Regions from separate parts of the Microbispora sp. NPDC046933 genome, predicted to be linked through region 2. Evidence: riboswitches for the same ligand, from Rfam matches in the RefSeq annotation. Region 2 holds a riboswitch; each other region holds the start of a gene.
The links. Region 2 has a riboswitch for cyclic di-AMP ahead of ABZ857_RS04510 (C40 family peptidase). Riboswitches for the same ligand answer to the same signal wherever they lie in the genome.

Region 1 (7,743 bases), on a different contig from region 2:
CTCAACGGCGCGGGCGTCTGCGGCGCCGCGCTCGCCGACCTCGGCCTGCCGCTCGAACTGCTGCGCGGCTTCGCCCTGCTCGCCCGTACGGCCGGCCTGATCGGGCAGCTCGCCGAGGAACTGCGCCACCCGGTGGCGAACGAGATCTTCCTGTCGGTGGACCTCAACAACCGGTCCGTCGACCCCGAGCCCTACACCCCCGACGCCACTGGAGGTTCGCATGGCTGAACTGGTCGCGGTGATCGCGTCCACCCATCATCCGTTCTACTACCGCGCCAGCACCGCCACCGGCGAGGACCGCCCGCCGTTCGCCGACGAGTGGGTGCGCAAGGTCGAGGCGTTCCGGGAGACGCTGACGAAGGCGCGGCCCGACGTGCTGGTCATGGTCGGCTCCGACCACTTCCACCAGCTCTGGCTCGACAACATGCCGCAGTTCCTCGTCGGCAAGGCGCCCTTCTACGACGCGAACTGGTACAACGAGGAACGCGAGTTCGGCCTGCCCCGCATGTTCTTCACCGGCCAGGAGGACCTGTCGGCGTACATCCTGCGGGAGGGCCTGGACGCGGGCTTCGACCTGGCCTTCTCCAACGAGCTGCGGATCGACCACTCGATCACCTGCCCGATCATCACGCTCCGGCCGCAGAACGACCTGCCGATCGTGCCGATCTACACCAACATCTTCGCCCCGCCGCTGCCGCGGCCGAAGCGGTTCGTGCAGCTCGGCCGTACGATCCGCGAGCTGGTGGAGTCGTGGCCGGCGGACAAGAGGGTGGCGGTGATCGGCACCGGGCACCTGTCGCTGGAGCTCGGCGGGCCGCGCCAGTTCGGCCCGCACGGCCCCGATCCCGAGTTCGACCGCAAGGCGGTCGAGTGGATCTCGTCGGGCGACATCGAGGGCTGCCTGTCGGAGGTCACCCTCGACAGCCTCCACCTGCCCGGCAACGCCACCCACGGCTTCATGGACTTCATGCTGATGATGGGCGTGGCCGGCGAGGGCGCCAAGGCCGACTACGTCGACACCTACGACCTGTTCCACACCATGGAGGCGTACTTCACCTGGTATCCCAACGGAGGCGTGGCGTGAGCAAGTACCTGCTGAACAAGTTCCTGTTCACCGTCGACCGCGATCCGGAACTGGTCGAGCGCTACCGCGAGGACCCCCGCGGCACGGTGGAGTGGTGGGAGGCCGAGTACGCCAACCGGCTGCTGAGCTGTCACGGCGGGGAGGCGTCCACCTGGCTGCGCTTCGACGACACCGAGCGCGAGGCGCTGGCCGGACATGACTATCCCAGGCTGTTCGAGCTGGGCGCGCACCCGTTCCTCACGCTCACGCTGTTCATCGCGATGTTCGAGCGCGACCACGAGCCGATGGGCTTCCAGACCGAGTACGCCCGGCGGCTGGCCCACGTGACGATGCCGTACCCCGACATCGCGACGTGATCGAGCCTGCCCGCCACCGAGCGCGGGCGGGGGCGGCGAGGCGCCGGGCATGTCGTGCGGGGCGTGCCGGCGGCTCTCGCCGATGACGACGACTTCAGCGGAGGGTGGGACATGCGCGCAGCGCAGATCGTGGAACCCGGCAGGCCGCCGCTGGTGGCCGACCTGCCCGTACCCGTCGCCGGGCCCGGCGAGACGCTGGTCGAGGTCGCCGCCGCGCCCGTCACGCCGCTCGACCTGCTCTGCGCGACCGGCACGTCCTACTTCGGCAGGCCGCGCACGCCGTACGTGCCGGGGGTGCAGGGGGCCGGTGTCGCGGACGGGCGGCCGGTGTGGTTCGCGACGTCGGCCGGAATGGCCCCGGGCGACGGCAGCATGGCGCAGGCGGCGGCCGTGCCCGCGCGCGACCTCGTCGAGCTGCCCGCCGGGACCGACCCGGTCGCGGTGGCCGCGCTCGGGCTCTCGGCGGTCGCCGCGCACATGGCGCTGACGTGGCGCGGTGAGCTCGCCCCCGGCGAGCAGGTGGTGGTGCTCGGGGCGGGCGGCGTCGTCGGGCAGGCCGCCGTGCAGATCGCGCGCGTCGCCGGCGCCCGCAGGGTCGTCGCGGGCGCCCGCTCCCCCGCCGCCGGGGAACGCGCCCGCCAAGCGGGCGCGGACGCCGTGGTGGCGCTCGACACCGGCGACGTCGCCACGCTGGCCGCCCGCTTCGCCGAGGCCTGCGACGGGCCCGCCGACCTGGTGCTCGACCCGCTCTTCGGCCCGGCGGCGGCCGCGGCGGCCCGTGCCCTGCGCCCGGGAGGCCGGTGGGTCAACCTCGGCTCCTCGGCGGACGAGACCTGCCCGATCGACTCCTCCACGCTGCGCAGCAGGTCGCTGCGGCTGCTGGGATACACCAACAACGAGCTGACCCCCGAGCAGCGGGCCGCCTCGATCGTCTTCGTCGCCGGGCAGGCGGCGCTCGGGCGGCTGGCCGTCGCCCACGAGACGGTCCCGCTGGAGGAGGCCGAAGCCGCCTGGCGGCGTCAGGCGGCCGGAACCGCATCCGGCAGGATCGTCCTCGTCCCGGGGTCCGCCTAAGACCCGCTCACCACTCGTCGAGGCGCGGCCGGTGGGTCAGGAGGCCGTGACCTGCGGCACCGACTCGTAGAGGGCCCAGTCGGCGCTGATCGCGCCGGCGGTCTTCAGCAGCAGCGGCAGGTGGTCCTCGGTCAGCTTCTCCAGCGAGGTCTCGGCGGCGTGGCTGTTGACGTTCACGGCCGCGATGACGTTGCCGGAGCCGTCGCGCAGCGGCGCGGCCACCGACCGGATCCCGAGGGCGAGCTGCTCGTCGGTCAGCGCCCAGCCCTTCGCCCGCACATCGCGCAGCATGGCGTCGCGTTCCTGCGGCCCGGGCCGCCACCGCGGCTCGATGCCCGACCGGCTCGGCTCGGCCAGCACCCGCTCCAGCTCGTCCGGCGGCAGCGCGGCGAGCAGCACCTTGCCCAGGGACGTCTGGAGCGCGGGGAACCGCGTCCCGATCTGCACCGAGAGGGCGACGATCTTCGGCACGGCCACGCGGGCGACGTACACGATGTCGGACCCGTCGAGCTGGGCGATCGACGACGACTCGTTCGTCTGGGCGACCAGCCGTTCCAGGTGCGGCCGGGCCACCTCCCACAGGCCCATGGAGCGGACGTAGGACACGCCGAGTTCGAGCACCCGCGGGGTGAGGGCGAAACCGCCCTGCGCCGAGCGGGCGTACCCCAGCTCCTGCAGCGTGAGCAGGATGCGCCGCGCGGTCGGCCGGGCCAGGCCGGTCGCCGCCGCCACCTCGGTCAGGGACATCACCGGGCGTCCCGGCTGGAACGCCCTGATGACATCGAGGCCGCGCGCGAGCGCCTCGATGAAGTCAGGTCCGGTGTCGCCTCGTGCCATGAACGCCTCTTCCGCTCGAACTCGCCGAGTCAACTTTAGACCCTGACACCGGCGGGCTGTCCGCCTGTCGGCGGTCCGCGTCGTCCGGGATGCCCAGCTTCACATCACCGTAACGCGGCGTTCGGCGGCGACCCGTCCCCAGCGTGACCGCGCAGCGGACCTCTGTCCGCATTAACGGCGCCATGACAGGACGGTGAAAGTGTGGCCGCCGCGAAGCCGTACGGCGGCCCCGTGCGGACCACCGGCACCGCACCGGCCCATCGCCCTGGGAGCGCGGGAGGTCACCCGCGCCTGCGGTGCCGTCCGCCGGACGTCGCGGCCGCGGCCTTGACCCGGAGCCCGGTCACGGCGGTGGAGACCACCGCGAACAGCAGACCGGCCGGCAGGACGGCGTCGCCGGGCGACCACACGGCGTCGGGGGACTGGCCCTGCGTGGCCGCCATGTTCCTGACGGCCGGCCTCGCCGTGCCCTGGACGCTCGCGTGCACGGCCGCCACGGGCTGGACCGACACCGGCGCCTTCGGCTCCACCTTGACCTTGCGCGGCAGGCCATACCCGACGATCTTGCTCTTGTCGCGTACCTTCCGCTTCAGCCACACTCCGTCGACGTTGCCCTCGATCGTGTGGACCTTCCCGCCGACGACCTTCTCGACCACGCCGACGTGGTCGATGTCGCGGATCTTCTTGGACCCCGACCAGGCGAAGAAGACCACGGCGCCCGGCTCGGGCCTGTCGCTCCAGGCGTGATGTTTCTCGAACCACTTGGCGTGCCGCGTGGTCAGCGCGAACTCGCCGACGTGGTCCCGCAGCCCGGCCCGGTCCGCCGCCCAGGAGACGAACATGTCGCACCAGGGGGCGGTCTTGAAGTCGGGGTCCTTGGCGACGTTGTCGGCGTACCACTCGCCGAACTTCGTGTGTTTCCCGGCTCGTTCGCGGTAGCCCAGTTCGGGGCGGACGGCGTCGAGCAGCTGTCGAGCTATCGGATCGGTGGAAATCGGAGGCTCCTCATGGCGCGCTTCGAGACATGACGAACCGGCCCGCCGGCGTCACGGCAGGCATGACGGCATGGAGACATGACGGCATGACCGCCCGAGGACACGGCCGCGGCGGGGCGGAATCAGAAACGGGAGATGTGGCAGCCCGTCACGGGCGCGCCATCACCCCGGAAGCCTGGAGACGTTCCAGGGCGGGCATGTGGTCCGGCGACGTGACGCGGACCGGGTGGGCAGGTGGAGCCGACACTCCACGCGCTCTCCTCTCCTTGGCCGCCTACCGGGTTAGCTGACGGGTTCGGGCCAGGAGTAGCCCTACCGGATGGTCCGGATTCACCCCAAGAGACGTGGGTCCCCGGTTCCCGGGATCGAAGACATCCGGGATTCGGCGGTCGCCGGTCGTCCTCGGGTTGAGGACCGCTCACCGGCGAAATACACGGGAAGCTTAGTAGATAACAAGTAAGACACGGCCCAAAAAGCGGCAAACGGCACCATTCTGGCCGCCGCCGTCCAGTGCTTCCGCAGGTCCTCACGGTCGCGGGCCGCCAACCGTGAGATGCGCCACACAACCGCCCGGGTGCGCGGGCGGCGCGGACCCCCTGGCCCGCGCCCCGCCCTCGGCGTCAGAGGCGGTACACCCGCGCCGCCGTCCCCCGGAACACCGCGTCGCGCTCGCCGGGCGACAGTCCCGCGCCGGCGAGGAGCGTGTCGGCGGCGCCGGCCCAGGCCGGCAGGGACCCGGCGAGGAGGCAGACGGGCCAGTCGGAGCCGAACATCAGCCGGTCCGGCCCGAAGGCGTCGAGCACCACCTCGGCGTACGGCCGCAGCCGCGCGGCGTCCCAGTCGTCCCACCGCGCCTCGGTGATCATGCCGGACAGCTTGCAGGTCACGTTGGGCGAGGCGGCGAGCTCGCGGATCAGCCCGGCCCAGGGGTCCATCCCTCCGCGGGCGATCGGCGGCTTGGCGACATGGTCCAGCACGAAGCTCAGCTCGGGAAGCGCGCGTACGGTCTCGATCGCGGCGGGCAGCTGGTGGGGCAGGACGAGCAGGTCGTAGCTCAGCCCGGCCGCCGCCACCTGGCGCAGTCCGCGCCGTACGTCGTTGCGGGCCAGCCAGCGCGGGTCGGGCTCGCCCTGGACGAGATGCCGGATGCCGCGCAGCAGGTCGCCGCCGGGCGAGGCGGCCAGCGCGGCGAGTTCGGCGGCGAGATCGGGCCGGGTCAGGTCCGCCCAGCCCACCACGGCGGCGACGACGTCGGACCGAGCCGCCGTCGAGAGGAACTCCCTGGTCTCCTCCGCGTCGGGCAGCACCTGGACGAGCACCGACGTGCCGATCCCGGCCCCGGCCGCCGCGTCCGCGTAGTCGGAGAGCGTGAAGTCACGGCGGACAGGCGACATCTCCGGCGGGTCCAGCCAGGTCTGGGGTCGCCGGGACAGGTCCCAGATGTGGTGATGGGCATCGATACGCGTCATCGGAGAGCCTCTCGCGCGAGGTGCCGTAGGGGTTTCCCGGTCGCGGCGGCCAGCCTGACCAGGTCGTCGTGCTCGGGTTTGGCGCCCCACGGCCCATGCTTGATCCGCACGGCCTGCCCGTGCAGTTCGACGGTCTCGACGTGCCTGGGCAGCGCGGTCTTCTCCACCACGACGCGGCGCAGGCCCAGGCTGCCGGTCTCGGCGAGGACCAGGTCGCTCAGGGCGCCGGCCAGCGAGGGATCCGCCAGCACGTGCAGGACGTGCGCGGGCCGGCCCTTCTTCATCACGGCCGGAGTCACCCAGGCGTCGGCCGCGCCGGCCTCGAGGGCGCGCTCGATGACGTACGCGAGGACCTCCCCGGTCACGTCGTCGAGGTTGGTCGAGAGCACGACCTGCCGGACGGTCCCGGCCGGCAGGTCCGGAGCCGACTCTGGAACCGGCTCCGGTTCCAATGGGTCCGGCGGCGCCGTGGGCTGGGGCTCGGGCTGGGGCTCGGGCGTGCCGAGCATCGCGACCGTCACGTTGGGCCGGTCGGGCAGCACGCGGCTGCCCGCGCCGTACCCCGTGGCGCGGAGCGTCATCACCGGCGGCGGGCCGTAGACCGCGCCGGCCCCGCGCAGCAGGGCCGCCCCCGTGGGGGTGACCGTCTCCCCCGCCGCGGCGTCACCCCGGACCCGGGCCCCCGCGAGCAGTGCGAGGGTCGCGGGCGCGGGCACCGGCAGCACCCCGTGCCGGGTCCTGACCGTGCCGGAGCCCAGCGGGAGCGGCGCGCAGTGGACCCGCGTCACGCCGAGGTCGCCGAGCGCCGCCGCGCAGCCGACGATGTCCACGAGGGCGTCGTGGCCGCCGAGTTCGTGCAGGTGCACCTCCCCGGCGGGGACGCCGTGCAGCGCGCCCTCGGCCTCGGCTATCGCGGTCAGCGCCGCCTCGGCGACGGGCAGCCCCGTCCGGGCGGCCATCTCGATCAGGACCGATGCGGGACGCTCGGTGGCGTCGTCCTCGACGTCGACCCGGACACGCGTGGCGGTCAGCGCTCCGGTGCGCACCCGTCCCGCGTCCAGGCGCCAGCCGGTCAGCCCGGTCGCGGCCACCGCCTCCCGCACCGCGTCGAGCGAGGCCCCGGCGTCGAGCAGCGCGCCGAGCAGCATGTCCCCGGCCAGGCCGGTGAACGGATTCACGTACAGGATCACCCACGCACCTCCGTCTCGGTCGCCGGACCCGCCGCCGCGCCCCCGGCGGACCCCGGCGTCCGTCTCGCCACCGTTCTGGTCAGGCGGTAGGCGGCGAGGGCGGCGCCGAAGCCGGAGTCGATGTTCACCACGGTCAGCCCGGCCGCGCAGGAGGTGAGCATGGCCAGCAGCGCGGTCACGCCGTCGAGCGCGGCGCCGTAGCCGGTGGAGGTGGGCACCGCGATGACCGGCGTCTCGACCAGGCCGCCGACCACGCTGGCCAGGGCCCCCTCCATGCCCGCGACGACGATGACGCTGTCGGCGGAGCGGATCTCCTCCGCGGCGGCGAGCAGCCGGTGCAGCCCGGCGACGCCCACGTCCCTGATCAGCGCCGTCCGAAGCCCGAGGGCGGACGCGACGGCGGCGGCCTCGGCCGCGACCGGGCCGTCCGCGGTGCCCGCGGTGACCACGGCCACCGTGTGCCCGAGCCGCGGGGCAGGTCGCCAGACCAGCAGCCGGGCGTCACGGTCGTACACGCCCGCGGGAACGCGCTCGATCACGGCCGCGGCGACGTCGGGCTCGACGCGGGTCACCAGGACGGGGCCGGTGTTCCCGGCGAGCAGGCCGGTGACGATCCCGGCGATCTCGGCCACCTGTTTGCCCGGGCCGTAGACGATTTCCGGCAGCCCCTGACGCGCCTCCCGGTCCAGGTCGACCCGCGCGTACCCCAGATCCAGCGACCCGCTCATGCCACCTCCT
Region 2 (7,743 bases):
GTTCTCTCCTCGGTTGGGGGAGAACGCGGCGGAATCTCGGAATGCGGCTTCCCATCTGGTGAATACCAGGTGAAGGAGGCGCGTGCCGGAATCTGCCGATCCCGATCGGTTCCGCCTGGCGACTAGCCCATATGTATGTTAGCGCTAACAGTGACGGGGGCGGCTAAGTGCTCCTCTCTGCCGGGCGACTGGAGGTGGTGGTGAAGCGGAGCAAATATGACGTCATGAGATCTGTCAAGAATTTCGCCTTCTCCTCGAGAGCCCCTCGTCTGCAACCGTCCATTCCTTCGGTTTTGACCAGGGAAGAAGCCGCGGCTGCCGTTGACGCGGCGATGAAATTTTCAGCGTCGATGGCTTTGCGCCTCCGGCGGCGAGGCTGCCCGTTTCACTGCCTGCGCGCAGACATACGGTGGCAAAGCGGTCAGGCGGTGGAGAGCCGGCGCTTCTTTTACAGACAGCGGCCCGGCTCGGTTGTCGTAGAAGTCGGCGCCGAGGTCGATGAAACGGGGGTCGGGCCGGACGGCAGGTGCCGGATGATCGTGAGGATGGAGCGACCAGCCGCGACGGCGGCCTGGAAAACGGGCGGGCCGCTCACCATCCGGCTACTGTTGCCTCGCATGACTCACACCGAGACCGAGATCAGCGCGGAGTTGGTGCGGGATCTGCTGCGCGACCAGCACCCCGACCTGGCAGACCGCCCTTTGCGGCTCGGCGCGCGTGGCTGGGACAACCAGCTATGGCGGCTCGGTGACGACCTCGCCGTCCGGTTGCCCTGGGCGACGCAGTCTGCGGACGCGCTGCTGCGCAAAGAGCACACCTGGCTGCCCGTCCTCGCCCCGCGCCTTCCGCTGCCGGTTCCCGTCCCGCAGCGTCTCGGCGAGCCCTCCGCTCTGTTTCCACGACCCTGGATCGTCACCACCTGGGTGCCGGGCGCGCCTGCCGACCGCGCCCCTGTCACGCGCGCCGCGGAGGCGGCCGACGCCCTGGCCGCCTTCCTGACGGCTCTGCACCAACCCGCCCCCGACCAGGCGCCCACGGGCCGGGACCGCGGAGGGCCGCTGACCGGCTACTCCGAGGGGTTCGCCAAGCAGCTCGCCTCGGCCACCGAGATGGGGCTGATTCCCGACCCGGATGCCGTCCGCGCGGTCTGGGACGACGCCGCCGCCGCGCCCGACTGGGCAGGCCCCGCGCTGTGGCTCCACGGCGACCTGCATCCGGCCAACGTCCTCACCGCGGACGGCACCATCTGCGGCGTGATCGACTTCGGCGACCTCTGCGCCGGCGACCCGGCCTGTGACCTCGCCGCCGCCTGGATTCTGCTGCCGGACGGCGCCGCCGACCGCTTCAATGCCGCCTACCAGCCGGCCCCGGACGCCGCGACCCTGCGCCGTGCCCGCGGATGGGCGGTGGGACGCGCCCTCAGCGGCATCCTCATCGGTGAAGCCGGCGTCCGCGGCCGCCCAGGTGGCAAGGCCACGTGGGGCCCACCCGCCCAGGCGGCACTGCGACGCCTCATCGCTACGGCCCCTCCGGCGTAGCCGCTCCTCATGCCCGGCCTTGGGGGTGAGAACGATCAACAGCGGTCCGGGTGGGGGCTGCAGCGGATAGGCGTCCCATTCAACGGCGATGTCACCGACGCGCGGGTGCCGGATGGTCTTTGTACCGTGGACGACTTCCCTGACGTCGTGCCGTGCCCACAGGCGATGGAACTCCGGGCTGCTGATTCTCAGTTCACTCACGACCGCGACCGCCCGTGGGTGATCGGGATCGGTGGAGACGGCGGCACGCAGTATGCCGATGTAGTCCAACGCCATGGCTTCCCAGCCCCGATGGAGGCCGTATCGGCTTGTACAGGTTCGCGGACTGCGGGCACCCCCGCGAGCAGATCACGGGGTGTTCGGCGGACCTTGCGGCCGGCGGAGCACGTCAGCGGGCGAACTTCTCGATGGCGGCCGGGCTGACAGGGGTGAAGAAGTTGACGAGGTTGCCGTCGGGGTCGCGGAACAGGAGCGACCGGTTGCCCCAGGGCATCGTGGTGGGCTCTTTGACGAACTCCTCGACGAAGCCGACCAGGTTCTGATGCACCCTGTCCACGTCGTCGACGAGGAATTCGATGATCACGCTGCGGTTGTCGGCCGGCCGGGCGGCGCCGGGGGCGAAGAGCGGGACGGTGCGGGTGCTGCCGATCGCGAGGGTGGCGGAGGCGGTCCTGAGCTCGGCGAAGTCCTCGCTGGACCAACTGGCCCGCACTCCCGTGGCCCGCTCGTAGAAGTCGACGAGGCGCGCGACGTCGCCCGTGATGATGCGGATCGATACGAAGTCCATGGTGATCTCCCTGGTTTGTGGGGTCGTTCTCACGGGGCACACTAGGACGGATACCGGACAGGAACCGCCCAGTATTTTCACTAGGTTGTGTGACGTGGCTCGACCTACTCACCGCGTGCTCACGCTGTTGGAGCTCCTGCAGTCGGGAGGCATTCGGACGATGGCCGAGCTCGCCGACCGGCTCGGCGTCGACGAGCGCACCGTGCGGCGGTACGTGGACCACCTGATCGACCTCGACGTGCCCGTCGAGTCGGTGCGCGGCCGCTACGGGGGGTATCGGCTCGCCCCCGGATACCGCATGCCTCCGCTCATGCTGAGCGAGGACGAAGCGCTCGCCGTGCTGCTCGGCCTGGTCGCCGGTCGCCGGTCAGGGTTGACGACGACGACGGGCACGGCGAGTGAGACGGCGGCGGCCAAGATCCGGCGGGTCCTGCCCGAGCGGCTCGCCCGCAGGCTCGACACCGTGCTCGGATCCCTCGCTTTCACGGCTTCGCCCGGCGGGTTCGCCGCCCCGGAGACCGCGGTCCTGCTCTCCGTCGCCGATGCGGTGCGCCACCACCGGCCGATCTCCATCAGGTACACCGCCGCCGACGGCCGGCGCAGCGAACGCACGCTGCATCCGTACGGGCTCGTCGCCCATGCGGGCCGGTGGTACGTGACGGGTGCGGATCCCGGGATCGGCGAGGACCGGACCTTCCGGCTGGATCGCATCGCGGATGCGAGGACCCTGCCCGGTTCGTTCGAGCCGCCCGCCGGGCTCGATCCGGCGCAGCACGTCTTGTCAGGGTTCGCCAAGGCTCGGTATCGGCATGAAGTGGTCCTGCGGATCCAGGGGACGGTCGAGCAGATCCGCGCCCGGCTTCCCGCCGGCGTCGCGACTGTGGAGGAGTCCCCGTCCGCGGGAGGCGCGGATCCGGAGACCGAGGGCTGGCTCCGCGTCGAGTTGCGAGCGGAGCGGCTCGACTGGTTGCCTCCGGTGCTCGCGTCGCTCGACCGGCCGTTCGTCATCGAGCGGCCGGACGAGCTCCGCGGCCTTGTCGTCGCGCTCGCGGACCGGCTGGCGGCCTCCGCCCGCAAGGTCCCGCCGGCGCCAGGCACAGGTGTCGCCTGAGGCGGAGCACTATGGTGTCAAGGCGCCGAACGGCTACTGCGGACTCGGCGTGAGTCGCGCGTCGGCGGAGATGTCCCGGCAGGTGGCGGCCGCGTCGGGACATCTCCGCCGAGGAGGTCTCCACGGCGGCTCGGGGTCAGACTCCGGGACGTACGGCGGTGAGGAAGCCGCTCCTCCAGTAACCGTTGATCTTGTCGACGCTGACCACCGCGCCGCTGTGAGGGGCGCTGATCACCTTCTTGTGCCCTATGTACATGCCCACGTGGCCGCCGCCGTTGGTGAAGATGAGGTCGCCGGGCTTGAGATGTGCCAGGGAGACCTTCTTCTTGACGGCGTCGAGCATCGACCACGTCGTACGCGGGAGCTTGACGCCGGCCTTGCGCCAGGCGAACTGGACCAGCCCCGAACAGTCGAACGCCCGGGGGCCTGTGGCGCCCCATACGTACGGATCGCCGAGGTGCTTCTTCGCCACCCTGATGGCATGCTCGGCCTTCTCCTGCTGGAGAGCGGATTTGGTGAGCTTCTTGGTCGCGGAATCCTCCGCCGCGGAGGACGCGGGGGCCTCGCCGGTCGCGACCCCGGTGACGGGTGGCGTGGGGGGCTCGGGTGAAACGACCCCGGGGGCCGGGGGCGGGGCTGTCACCGTCCCCGGCGCGGCGGCCGCGGGGAGTGCGCTCAGGGCTCCCGCTGAGGCGGTGAGCGCGACGCTACCGATGGTGACGCAGGCAATGCGGAGCAGAGTGGTGGAGTTGGTAGACAGGGGATCTCTCCCTAGGGTCTTCCGCTTGCGCCTACCGGGTTAGCTGACGGATTCGGGCGGGGAAGTCGCCCTACGGCGCTGGCGCGCCGATTCACCCCAGACCTTCGTCGAAGGTCGACTGGTTCCCCGGCTCCGGGCCTCCTTGCTGCACGGATTCGGCATCACCGGCGCCCAGGGGGGCGGAGAGGACATGGCGACGGTGACAGTGGATGTTCGTTTCGAACACGGCCGGGCCGGGTTCGTAACGGCGGCGTCACGTGGACCCCGTCGTAGGGCAAGGAAACTACCAAGTAGCCCCATATTGTCGCAAAGGGTGCAAAACGGTAAGGATCACATAAAAAGGATCAAAATCGTAAAACCGCAGGTCAGGGCAATCATTGGATAAACAAATGTGGCGCTCGTCACACTCGTTGAGCGGTTCCGGGGCCGCCACGGCGGGCGCACATGGTCAGCGAACGGCTCGCGGGGGCGTGAGGTGCGCGGCCGGCGTCTTCGGGCTTCGGTGGCCGTGCGTCAGATGTGCGACGGCACGTCGTACGCGCTGGGCGGTGAGGGGGCTTTGGCCGTCACGGGTGCGCCCTGGTCGGCGGGCAGGCCGTTGCGACGGGCCAGCGTGCCCAGAGCGCTTCGGAGCGCCCGTGTCTCGTCGGGGGCTGAGGCCGTCGGTCAGTTCCGTGTCGAGTTCGGCCGCCGCCGCGGTGCACGCGGCCAGCAGTTCCCGGCCCTCCGTGGTGAGTGCCAGTGTCTGCCTGCGCCGGTCCCCGGGATCGCGCGCCGTACGTGCGTACCGGACCGTCCTGCTGGGACGACGCCGCCTGGCGTGAGACCGTCCTGTCGGCGGGCCGCCCCACCCTGGTGATCCGCGGGGTCACCACGGAGGTCGTGGTGCTGCGCACCGCCCTCGATGCGCTCGCGCATGGCCTCGACGTGCAGGTCCTGGTGGACGCCTGCGGGGGCATCGCCGCCCGCACCGAGGACGCCGCCCTGCGGCAGATCGAGGCCGCAGGCGGCGTGGTGACCTCCGTGGCGGGTTTCGCCGCCGACATGGGCGGAGTGAGGGACTCGCTCCGCCGCATGCTCACCTCTCCGCCTCCGGCCACGCCTCAGCCGGTACGACGACGACAACGCCCCACCGGTTCCCGAGGTCGGCCTGTCACCGCGTACGCCAGAAGGTGCCGTTGGCCGAAGGGTCGTCGGGGTCGCCCTGCGGCACGGTGAACCCCGCACCCCACAGTGTCGCCGTCCCGGGCCTGTGCGCGATCGAGAACAGGGCGGCGTCGGTGCCGGGCTTCCGGGGGATTGGGGCACTCCGCCACGCCGAACCCGTGACGTGCCACAGGGTCGAGTTCCAGTCGCTCTGCACGACCCACACGCCGCCCTCGCCGTCGGGCTCCACCTCCGTGTACGGCTGCGCGTTGGCGGCACCGATCGAGGTGGTCCATGAGCTGCCGTTCCAGCGCATGACCAGGGTGCGGCTGTAGGTCACGTCGTCGCCCTCGTCGTCGGCGCCTTCCCAGGTGACGCCGCCGACGGCCCACACGTTGCCCGGGCCCACGACGGCGATGTCGTGGAGGACAGCGGCGGCGTCAGGGGCGGGAAGCTTGATCGTGGGTGTGGGCGCCAGCGCCCAGGACTTCCCGTTCCACCGCATGATCGCGGGACGATCGCCCTTGGTCCCCGCCGCCCAGACGTCACCGGCCCTGTACGCGTCGACGGCGGCGGCGCGGGCCGGCAGCGGGACGCTCGTCCACGAGGACCCGTTCCAGTGTCTGGCCGAGGCCGTGGACTCGGCGACCGCCCAGACGTCCCTCGCGCCCGTTCCGTCGGCGTCGGTCGCGGAGAAGCCGCTGCCGAGCGAGACGGTGGTCCACCCGCGGCCGTTCCACCGAGCGGCCTTCCCCGGGCCGAAGACCCACACGTTCCTGTTCGAGGTGGCCGCGACGGCCTTCAGCTCGTACGGCGGGCTGCCGGGGACGACCTTCCACGATCCGCCGTCGAACCACTGGACCAGGCCCCGCTGCCTGCCGTTCACCACCCGGTGACCGGCCGCCCACACCGACCCGTCGCCCAGGACGGTGACGTCGTTGAGGACGTCGTCCCCGGGCAGCGTGTTCACCCTGGTCAGCCGCCACGCCGATGCGGCCTCCCCGGCCTGGCGGCCCTGGTGGGTCACGCCCGAGGCCGCCGTGGCCGGCAGGCACGCCAGCCCGAGCGCCGTCATGGCCGAGACGAATACGGTACGCACGATGCTCCCCTCCCGTTCACGAGTACGACGTCCGGGAGAGGTCATACGTTCACGCGGGTGAGGGCGGGACTCACTTCTTCTCCGTCCACGGCTCGTATTCGTCGTCCCCGGGGAGCACCCAGACCTTCACGTCGGGCCTGGTCATCGTCCGTAGCGGTGTCGCCTTGCCGGTCGTCTTCGAGATCCGGTAGACGGCCACCCCTGTCCTGGTCTTCGACCGGACGATCAGGCGTCCCGCCTCGTCGAAGTCGAGATCGTCCATGTGCTGCCCTCGGGGCAATCGCACGGTCACGGTGCCTCTCACCCGGCCGGTACGCAGGTCGAGCAGGCGTATCTTCCGATACTTGGGCCACGAACCGACAGGCGCCGCCGCCGTCACGTAGTCGTTCGCCAGCGCCATCGGCGACAGCCGCGTCTTCAGCCGCAACCGGGCGCGCAGCCCCCGGTCGAACACCGTCACCCGCTCCCCTTCCAGCAGCAGCCGCTTGCTGTCCGGGCTGAATCCCGCGAGCCCCCACGCGTCCGTCCCTCCTGGCGGCGGAAACGTCTTGCCTTTCCGCAGGTCCACCAGGACTCCCAGCCCCGGCGCCGAGGTCCCGGTCACCACGTAACTGCCGTCGTACGACACCGACGGCCACTCCTCGCCGATCGTGTACGCCGTGATGTTCCGGATCGCTCTTTCCTTGCCGTGCAGAGTCCGCTCGACGAACAGCCCGTCCGACTTGCGGAAGTAGAAGAAGTGCCGGCCGTCCCCGCTGATCAGGAACGCCGCCCGCGTCCCGGCGTTGACCGCGTCGCGGGGCGCCACGGCGAGGGCTTCGGGCACCTTCACCACGTCACCGTTGGTCAGCACCAGTTCCCAGGTCTGGGTTCGCTGGGCGTACGCGATCGTGACCGGTGCGGTGGCAGCCGCCGCGGGCTGCCCGCTCAGCGGTACGGCGGTCAGGAGAAGGGTCGCGAGAACCGTACGCAATCTCATGCCGTGTGAGATGCCGGAGAACCGTGAAATGTTGCGGGTTCCGACGAGAGGCGTACCCCCGCGGGGCCGTTGCGTGAGCGGTTCGCGGCGTGGCGGGCCCGGCCGTCGCGACGGCCGTACGAATGACGGTGTGCACGGCTACGAAGCCGGCGTGCGGTAATCCCTGATCGTGATCGCGGTCGCGGCCCTGCGGATCGGCTCGGTGACGCGCTCGATCATGCGGTTCCTTCCCGGCAGATGCGGCATCAGCCGCAGCATCAGCATCTGGAACCGGATCTGCGCCGCGGACTTCAGCACCATGCCCTTGAGGTTGTTCGCGGCGA
Region 3 (7,743 bases), on a different contig from region 2:
CGCCGGGCTCGACCGCTTGCTGGGGGAGGCAGAGCGGCTGCTGCCGTCGGGATTCCGCGACAAGGCGCGGCAGCTCGTCCAGTCGATGTCCTCCGGCCACAACGACGACTGCGCGCTCGTCCTGATCTGGCGCCCCTAGATCACAGCCAGCCGGAGTCCGTGGCGATCCTGACGGCGTCGACGCGGTTGCGCGCCCCGGTCTTCACGAGGATGCGCGACAGATGGTTGCGCACGGTGCCGACGGACAGGCCCAGCTCGGTGGCGATGTCCTTCGAGCGCGCGCCCCCCGCGGCGAGCCGCAGCACCTCGTGCTCCCTCGGCGTCAGCGGGCAGTCGGCGGCCTCCAGCGCGGCGACCGCCAGCTCGGAGTCGACGACCCGGCGCCCGGCGGTGATCCGCCGGATGCCGTCGGCGAGTTGCTCGGGGGCCACCTCGATGCTCAGGTAGCCCAGGACGCCCGCCGCGAAGGCCCGCTTGACGTGACCCGGGCTCGGCTGCGCCGACAGCAGCATCACGCGGCACCGTGGCGCCTTCTCGCCGAGCCGCGCGGCCGCGCTGAGCCCGTCCACCCCGGGCAGGTCCGCGTCGATGACGGCGGCGTCCGGCCGCACGTCCAGGGCCGCGGGCACGATGTCCTCGCCCGACCCGACGTCCGCGACCACCCGCAGGTCGTCCTCCCCGTCGAGGGACGCGACCAGGCCTCGCCGTACCAACGGAAGGTGTTCGGCCACCAGGATCCGGATCAAGATGCTCCCCTCTGGACGTCTCTCAAAGGGTGATCGACCAATTGCGTACTGTCAACGAAGTGTCCCCAATCGGTCACGGGCGGGCAAGCCGAACCCGCCCTGGAAAAGTCTTCGCTCTCGTGCGGGTGGGCTACGCTCGAAAGGTGCTTCGTCTGCCAGGGCACCTTCTCCGATTCGGGGGTACGCGCTGATGAGCTGGCTCATCGTGGCCGGATTCGTGATCGTTTTCGTGGGTCTGCTGCTCTCGATCGCGCTTCACGAGATCGGGCATCTCGTGCCCGCCAAGCTCTTCGGCGTCCGCGTGACCCAGTACATGGTCGGCTTCGGGCCCACGATGTGGTCACGCAGGCGGGGCGAGACCGAGTACGGCGTGAAGTGGATCCCGCTCGGCGGCTACATCCGCATGATCGGCATGCTGCCGCCACGCCCCTCCGACGATCCCGGCAAGCTCCGCAGCGTCTCCACCGGTCCCTGGCAGGGCCTCATCGAGAACGCGCGGGCGGTCGCCTCGGAGGAGATCCGGCCGGGCGACGAGAACCGGGTCTTCTATCGCAAGCCCTGGTGGCAGAAGGTCATCATCATGACCGGTGGCCCGGCGATGAACTTCGTGCTCGCGTTCGTGCTGTTCGCGGTGGTGGTGATGGGCTTCGGCGTCCGCGTGCAGACGCCGGTCGTGTCCTCGGTGTCCAAGTGCGCCATTCCCGCCGCGGAGGCGGACACGCGCGACTGCCGGCCGGGCGATCCCACGACGCCCGCCGCCAAGGCCGGCCTGCGCCCCGGCGACCGCATCGTCGCCATCGACGGCTCGCCGATCACCGACTGGGAGACCGCCCGGCGGCTCATCCGCGAGCACGGCGCGGGGGTGACGACGCTGGGCGTCGAGCGGAGCGGGAAGCGGGCCGACGTGAGGGTCGACCTGATCGCGCAGGACCTGCCCTCGCTGACCGACCCCGACAAGGTCGACAAGAACGCCGGCTTCCTGGGCGTGAGCCCGACCGTCGTCGTCGAGAAGAAGGGCCCCGGCTACGTCGTCGGGCAGATGTGGGACCTGACCGAACGCACCGCCGTCGCGATGGTCAACATCCCCAAGAAGATGGTCGGCGTGTGGAACGCCGCGTTCTCGGGAGACAAGCGCGACCCGAACGGGCCGATCGGCATCGTCGGGGCGGGCCGGATCGGTGGCGAGATCGCCGCCTCGGACATCCCGGTCGAGAACAAGATCGAAATCTTCATCAGCCTGCTGGCCGGGCTGAACCTCGCGGTGGGCATGTTCAACCTGATCCCGCTGCTGCCGCTGGACGGCGGGCACATCGCCGGCGGGCTGTGGGAGGGCCTCAAGCGGGCCTTCGCGCGGGTGCGCCGCCGGCCCGCCCCCGGTTACGTGGACGTGGCCAAGGCGCTTCCGCTGACGTACGTCATGGCGGCCCTGCTTGTCGTGATGGGCGGCCTTCTCATCTACGCCGACCTCGTCAATCCGGTCCGCCTGTCCGGCTGAGCTCCGTCTGTCCGGCTGCGCCCCGCCGGGCGGGGGGCTACTCGCCGGTCACGCCGTCGATGCGCTCGCGCAGCAGATCGGCGTGGCCGTTGTGGCGGGCGTACTCCTCGATCATGTGGCACATGATCCAGCGCAGCGAATAGTGGACTCCCTGGCGGTCCGCCTTCGTCATCGCGTCCAGGTCGGCGCAGGCCTCCTCGGCCGCCCGCGCGTGCTCGATCTCCGCGCGCCAGGTCGCGAAGGCCTCCTCGGCGGACGCGGTGTCCACGTTGTCGAACTCGCCGTCCGGGTCGTCGTCGCTGTAGTAGATGCCGCCGAGGTCCTCGCCGTTCAGCCGCCGCCGGAACCAGGACCGCTCCACGTCGGCCATGTGCCGTACGAGGCCGAGCAGCGACATGCTGGAGGGCGGCACGGAGCGCAGCCGCAGCTGCTCCTCCGTGAGGCCCTCGCACTTCACCGCGAGGGTCTGACGGTGCCAGTCCAGCCAGGCGCGCAGCATCGCGCGCTCGTCCGCGACGACAGGGGGATCGATACGTGTGTCGGTCATTCCGGCATCCTGCCCCGAGCCGCGGCGCGGAGTCACGTCAATTGAGGTCGCTTCAGGCGGCCTGCGGGCCTAGTACATCGAGATGTGTACGTGGTCGTAGTGGTTGGCGGTGATGCCGCCGCGGTCGGACATGGTCCGCCAGCCCGGGTGGCCGAGGTTGTAGATGCGCTGCTGCCAGATCACGTACATCACGCCCAGCTTCGGCCCGTTCTTGATGGCCCAGGCGGCCAGGCTGTCGCCGAGCGCCTTCATCTCGGGGGAGGGCATGGCGCCGCCCGAGCTCATCATGAAGTCGCAGGCGCGCCCGAGCGGGTGCTCGCCGCTGTTCTCGGCGCGGTAGCAGCCCACCGGGAACCGCAGGTCGAAGTGCTTTTCGACCTCGGTGCGCATGAGCCGCATCCGGGGCGTGATGTTGTCGGCGCCGCCGGGTAGCTCCGGCGCCCACCCGCCCGTGCGCTTGCCCGGCGCGGTCGGGATCAGCGCGTCGAGCCTGTCCTTGATCTCGTCGATGAGATCCTCGGCGTCCTTCCGCTGTCCCGCGACCTCGGCGGCCTGCGCCTTGAGCTGTTCGGTCAGCGTCTTGGCGGCGTCCGCGGCCCGCTGCCGTTCGGCGCGGACCTGGTCGAAGCGCGCGAGCCTGGCGGCCTGCTCCTCCTTGAGCTGGTAGTTCAGCGCGGCGGTGTTCATGTCGGGCAGCGCCATCGCGCTCTCGGTCTGGTAGCGCAGCCCGGCCATCTGCCGTACGGCGTCCCTCGCGGCCTCGTAGTCGGTTTCGGCCTTGGCCAGCCGGCCGCGCGCCGCCTTCTCCTCGACGCGGGCCTTGGCGAGGGCCACGCGTTTGGCGTTGTAGTCGCCGATCAGCCGGTCGACCTTCTTCCGCAGGTCCGACAGCTCCTTCTTGAGCTGCTTCTCCGTCGGTTTGGGGTCGGCGGCGCCCGGGGCGGCCGTGCCGAACACGAGGACGGCGGAGGCGAGCACGCCGACAGCCAGGGGCAACGCGCGGGGCAGAGCCCACTCCTCTCCATCTGCCGACCGGGTTAGCTGACGGGTTCGGGCTGGAGGAGCCCGGGCAGGCGACTGCCTTGACCCCAGGTGCGTGGTTGGGTCCCCGGCTCCCGGGCAGGGTGCCCGGGATTAGGCGTACCGGCTGTGACCGCCGGTGTCAGGGATACTAGTGGTAAAGAAACGATGGCTGCCACCCAAGTCGCAACCATTCGGAGATCAAGCCGTTACCACCTCGCGGAGCATTCGGGCGGCCTCCTCCGGGAGCACGTCGTTGACGAACGCGCCCATGGCCGACTCCGATCCGGCGAGATACTTCAGCTTGTTCGGCGCCCGCCGGATCGTGAAGAGCTGCAGGTGGAGATAGGCGAGGTCGCGCCGGTAGGTGACCGGGGCCTGGTGCCAGGCCGCGACATAGGGCATGACGACGCCGAACAGCCCGTCCAGGCGGCGCAGCACCTCGATGTAGAGCGGCGCGAAGGCGGCCCGTTCCTCGGGCGACAGCGCGGGGATGTCGGGCACCCGGCGGTGCGGGTAGACGTGCACCTCGAACGGGTACCGCGCGGCGGCCGGGACGAAGGCCGTCCAGTACTCGTTGGCGGCCACCACCCGCGGCCCCCTCCGCTCGGCGGCCAGGACGTCCGCGAACAGGTTGCCGCCCCGGTGGCGGGAGGCGGCGTCCAGCATCTGGCGGGTACGCGGCGTGACGTACGGATAGGCGTAGATCTGCCCGTGCGGGTGCGGCAGCGTGATACCGATCTCGGCGCCGCGGTTCTCGAAGCAGAAGACCTGCTCCACGCCGGGCAGGGAGGACAGCTCGGCCGTGCGGTCGGCCCACGCCTCGACGACCAGCTCGGCCTGCGCGTCGCTCAGCGAGCTGAACGACGCGTCGTGGTCGGAGGTGAAGCAGACGACCTCACAGCGCCCGATCCCCGGCCGCACCTCGCTCAGCCCGCCCACCTGCTCGTACGCGCCCGTGTTGAAGCTGAACGACGGGAACCGGTTCTCGAACACCGCCACCTCGTACGGCGAGGGGATCTCCGAGCCGGGATGGGCCGGGCAGAGCGGGCACTCCTCGGCGGACGGCAGGTGGGTGCGCGTCTGGCGGTGCCGGGCGACGGCCACCCACTCGTCCGTCAGGGGGTCGTAGCGCAGCTCGGAGGCGAGCGGGCGCGGCGGCAGGTCCCTGGGGTCGGCGGCGCTGTGGTCGGCGTCGTCGCGCCGGTCGAAGTAGATCAGCTCGCGGCCGTCGGCGAGATGGGTGATGGTGCGCTTCACAGAGCGGTCTCCAGCTTCACAGAGCGGTCTCCAGCTTCACGGTGCGGTGTCCCGGGTCACAGCGGGCTTCCAGAGGTCCGGGGTCACAGTGCGTTCTCCAGCTCGGTCTCCCCGGACGGATCGGCGAGGAGGAGCTCGCCCGCGTGCTCCGACAGCGCGGCGCGCGCCTCCTCCGGCAGGCCGACGTCGCTCACGACCATGTCGGCTTCGCCGAGGGTGGCGATCGTGCTGATGCCGATCGTCCCCCACTTGGTGTGGTCGGCCAGGACCACGAGCTGCTGTGCGGCCGCGATGAGGGCGCGGTCGGTCTCCGCCTCCAGCAGGTTGGGGGTGGTGTAACCGGCCCGGACGCTCATGCCGTGCACGCCGAGCATGAGCGTGTCGACGTTCAGGGAGCGGACGGCCGCCACGGCCACCGGGCCGACCAGCGCGTCGGAGGGCGTGCGCACGCCTCCCACCAGTACCACGGTCTGGTCGGGCCGTCCCGCCCGGTGGAAGACGTCGGCCACCTGGACGGAGTTGGTGATCACGGTCAGCTCGGGCACGTCCACCAGGTGGTGGGCCAGTGTCCAGGTCGTGGTCCCGGCCGACAGGGCGACGGAGCTGCCCGGCCGGACGAGCATGGCGGCCCGGCGGGCGATGGCCTCCTTCTCGGCCTGCTGCCGCACCGACTTGGCCGCGAAGCCCGGCTCCTCGGTAGAGCCGGTGCCGGTGGCGGTCGCCCCGCCGTGCACCTTGACGATCAGGCCGCGCTCCGCGAGGACCTCCAGGTCGCGGCGGATCGTCATGTCCGAGACCCCGAGGTCGCGTACGAGCTGCGCGACGCGCACCCCGCCGGTTCTGCGTACCCTCTCCAGGATCGCCTGCTGCCGTTGCTGGGCCAGCATCCACCACTCCTGTCAACAGATTCAAACAAATTATGCCGCACGCACGTGGAGACATGTTGAGTTGGGGTCCGGGTACTTGCCGCTCGCGGTCCGGGGGAGGACATTGAGCGAAAGCCGTACTCGACGGAAGGCGGTCGTGATGGGCAGGCGCGCACGCAAGTCGAAGGCACGCAAGAAGAAGAAGGCCAACCACGGCAGGCGGCCCACAGGCCGGTAGACGGCAGTCCTAGGGGTTCCTGCCCCAGGCGGCGAGCAGGTGAGTCTGCTGGTCGGCGCCGGCCGGGACGTCCCGCTCGTCCCCGATCACGCCCGCCTCGCGGTAGTCCTCCCGCGCCTTCTCGAACCATTCCGAGCAGGAGGCGACGAGCTCGGGGTCGAGCCGTTCCGGCCCGCCGATGGCACGTGCCAGGTCCCAGGTGTGGATCAGCGCGTCCGCGAACAGCTCGGTGATGTACTCCTCACCCGGCACGTCGCCGAAGGACAGGTGGGTCACGCTGGTCAGGGCGCCCTCGGCGTACACCGCCTGGACGGCGCCCTGCGCGGACGCCTCGAACGCCTTGAGCGGGTCGTCGCCGAGCACGTCGCCCTCGAAGGCGTCCCCCACCTCGGCGACCGTACGGCCGGACAGCAGCTCGGGGGCCCACAGGTTCTCGGCCACGACGTGGTTGACGAGCCCCCGGACGTCCCAGTCGACGCAGGGGGTCGGCAGCTCCCACTGTCCCCGGCGGACGAGATGGAGGCGGTCCCCGAAACCGTCCAGCGCCCTGCGGTACGCGTCACGGATGTCGATCATGTCCCCTCCTCGCCACGAACTCCCCGTTCGAACGTAACTCTTCTCAACGATCAGTCATACACGCTCGCCGGGGAGGGAACGCCCGGGTCAAGGGAGGTGCTGCTCGACCCAGACGATCTTTCCGTACGGAGTGGGCCGGGTGCCCCAGCGATAGGCGAACCGCTTGATCAGCTGGAGACCGCGGCCGGTGTCCTCGTCGGGGGTGGCCGTGCGCGGGGCGGGAGTGGCGGGGGAGCCGTCGACGACCTCGACCACCAGCGTGCGGCCGCGCAGCAGGCGCAGCTCGATCGGCGGCCAGCCGTGCTTGAGCGCGTTGGTGACCAGCTCGCTCACGATGAGCTGGGTGCTGTCCACCAGGCCGCCCAGGCCCCACCTCTGCAGCGTGCCGCGGACGAAGCGGCGGGCGTGCGAGACGAACCGCGGGTCGGACGGCAACGGGCAGGCCGCCACCTCGTCCGGGTCGAGATCGCGCACCCGGGCCACCATCAGCGCGATGTCGTCACGCTCGTGGCCCGACCGCTGGCTGCTGATGATCACGTCGCACATGTCGTCCAGGTCCTCGACCGGACCGGCGAGCAGGCGGCGCAGCCCCATGATCCCGGCGTCCAGGTCCCGCTCCCGGCTCTCCACGAGACCGTCGGTGTAGAAGGCGAGCACGCTCCCGGCCGGCAGGACCATCTCGCGCGACTCCAGCGGGTCGCTGCCGATGCCGAGAGGCAGGCCCGACGGCAGCTCGATGATCTCAGTCGACCGGTCGGGGTGCAGCAGGATCGGCGGCACGTGCCCGGCACGGGAGAGCGCGCAACTGCGCGTCACCGGGTCGTAGACGGCGTAGATGCACGTCGCGATCTGGCTCGGGTCGAGGTCCTGGCTCATCAGGTTGAGCCGGAACAGCACCTCGTCGGGTGGCAGGTCGAGGCTCGCGAGCGTACGCGCGGCCGTGCGGAGCTGGCCCATGGTCGCCGCGGCCCTGGTCCCGTGGCCCATGACGTCGC

Region 1: another riboswitch for cyclic di-AMP. It lies ahead of ABZ857_RS28685 (CHAP domain-containing protein); the one in region 2 lies ahead of ABZ857_RS04510 (C40 family peptidase).
Region 3: another riboswitch for cyclic di-AMP. It lies ahead of ABZ857_RS40905 (hypothetical protein); the one in region 2 lies ahead of ABZ857_RS04510 (C40 family peptidase).

The regions. Positions count from the first base shown of each region.
Region 1 is NZ_JBEYWW010000024.1:31,149-38,891, reverse strand. Features, by position in the region: gene ABZ857_RS28710 (citryl-CoA lyase) at 1-228, shown strand, start outside; gene ABZ857_RS28705 (extradiol ring-cleavage dioxygenase) at 221-1,084, shown strand; gene ABZ857_RS28700 (hypothetical protein) at 1,081-1,440, shown strand; gene ABZ857_RS28695 (zinc-binding dehydrogenase) at 1,552-2,514, shown strand; gene ABZ857_RS28690 (IclR family transcriptional regulator C-terminal domain-containing protein) at 2,551-3,351, opposite strand; gene ABZ857_RS28685 (CHAP domain-containing protein) at 3,633-4,295, opposite strand; cyclic di-AMP (ydaO/yuaA leader) riboswitch at 4,602-4,744, opposite strand; gene ABZ857_RS28680 (amidohydrolase family protein) at 4,967-5,815, opposite strand; gene larC (nickel pincer cofactor biosynthesis protein LarC) at 5,812-7,005, opposite strand; gene larB (nickel pincer cofactor biosynthesis protein LarB) at 7,002-7,733, opposite strand.
Region 2 is NZ_JBEYWW010000002.1:425,908-433,650, forward strand. Features, by position in the region: gene ABZ857_RS04490 (phosphotransferase) at 618-1,538, shown strand; partial or broken gene ABZ857_RS04495 (XRE family transcriptional regulator) at 1,551-1,823, opposite strand; gene ABZ857_RS04500 (VOC family protein) at 1,927-2,325, opposite strand; gene ABZ857_RS04505 (YafY family protein) at 2,420-3,436, shown strand; gene ABZ857_RS04510 (C40 family peptidase) at 3,573-4,079, opposite strand; cyclic di-AMP (ydaO/yuaA leader) riboswitch at 4,210-4,367, opposite strand; gene ABZ857_RS04515 (isochorismatase family protein) at 4,977-5,414, shown strand; gene ABZ857_RS04520 (hypothetical protein) at 5,350-6,441, opposite strand; gene ABZ857_RS04525 (hypothetical protein) at 6,512-7,420, opposite strand; gene ABZ857_RS04530 (FAD-dependent monooxygenase) at 7,559-7,743, opposite strand, start outside.
Region 3 is NZ_JBEYWW010000053.1:24,962-32,704, forward strand. Features, by position in the region: gene ABZ857_RS40885 (PP2C family protein-serine/threonine phosphatase) at 1-139, shown strand, start outside; gene ABZ857_RS40890 (response regulator transcription factor) at 141-746, opposite strand; gene ABZ857_RS40895 (site-2 protease family protein) at 937-2,241, shown strand; gene ABZ857_RS40900 (DinB family protein) at 2,279-2,788, opposite strand; gene ABZ857_RS40905 (hypothetical protein) at 2,858-3,784, opposite strand; cyclic di-AMP (ydaO/yuaA leader) riboswitch at 3,801-3,939, opposite strand; gene galT (galactose-1-phosphate uridylyltransferase) at 4,010-5,068, opposite strand; gene ABZ857_RS40915 (DeoR/GlpR family DNA-binding transcription regulator) at 5,152-5,955, opposite strand; gene ABZ857_RS40920 (TIGR03086 family metal-binding protein) at 6,182-6,748, opposite strand; gene ABZ857_RS40925 (SpoIIE family protein phosphatase) at 6,836-7,743, opposite strand, start outside.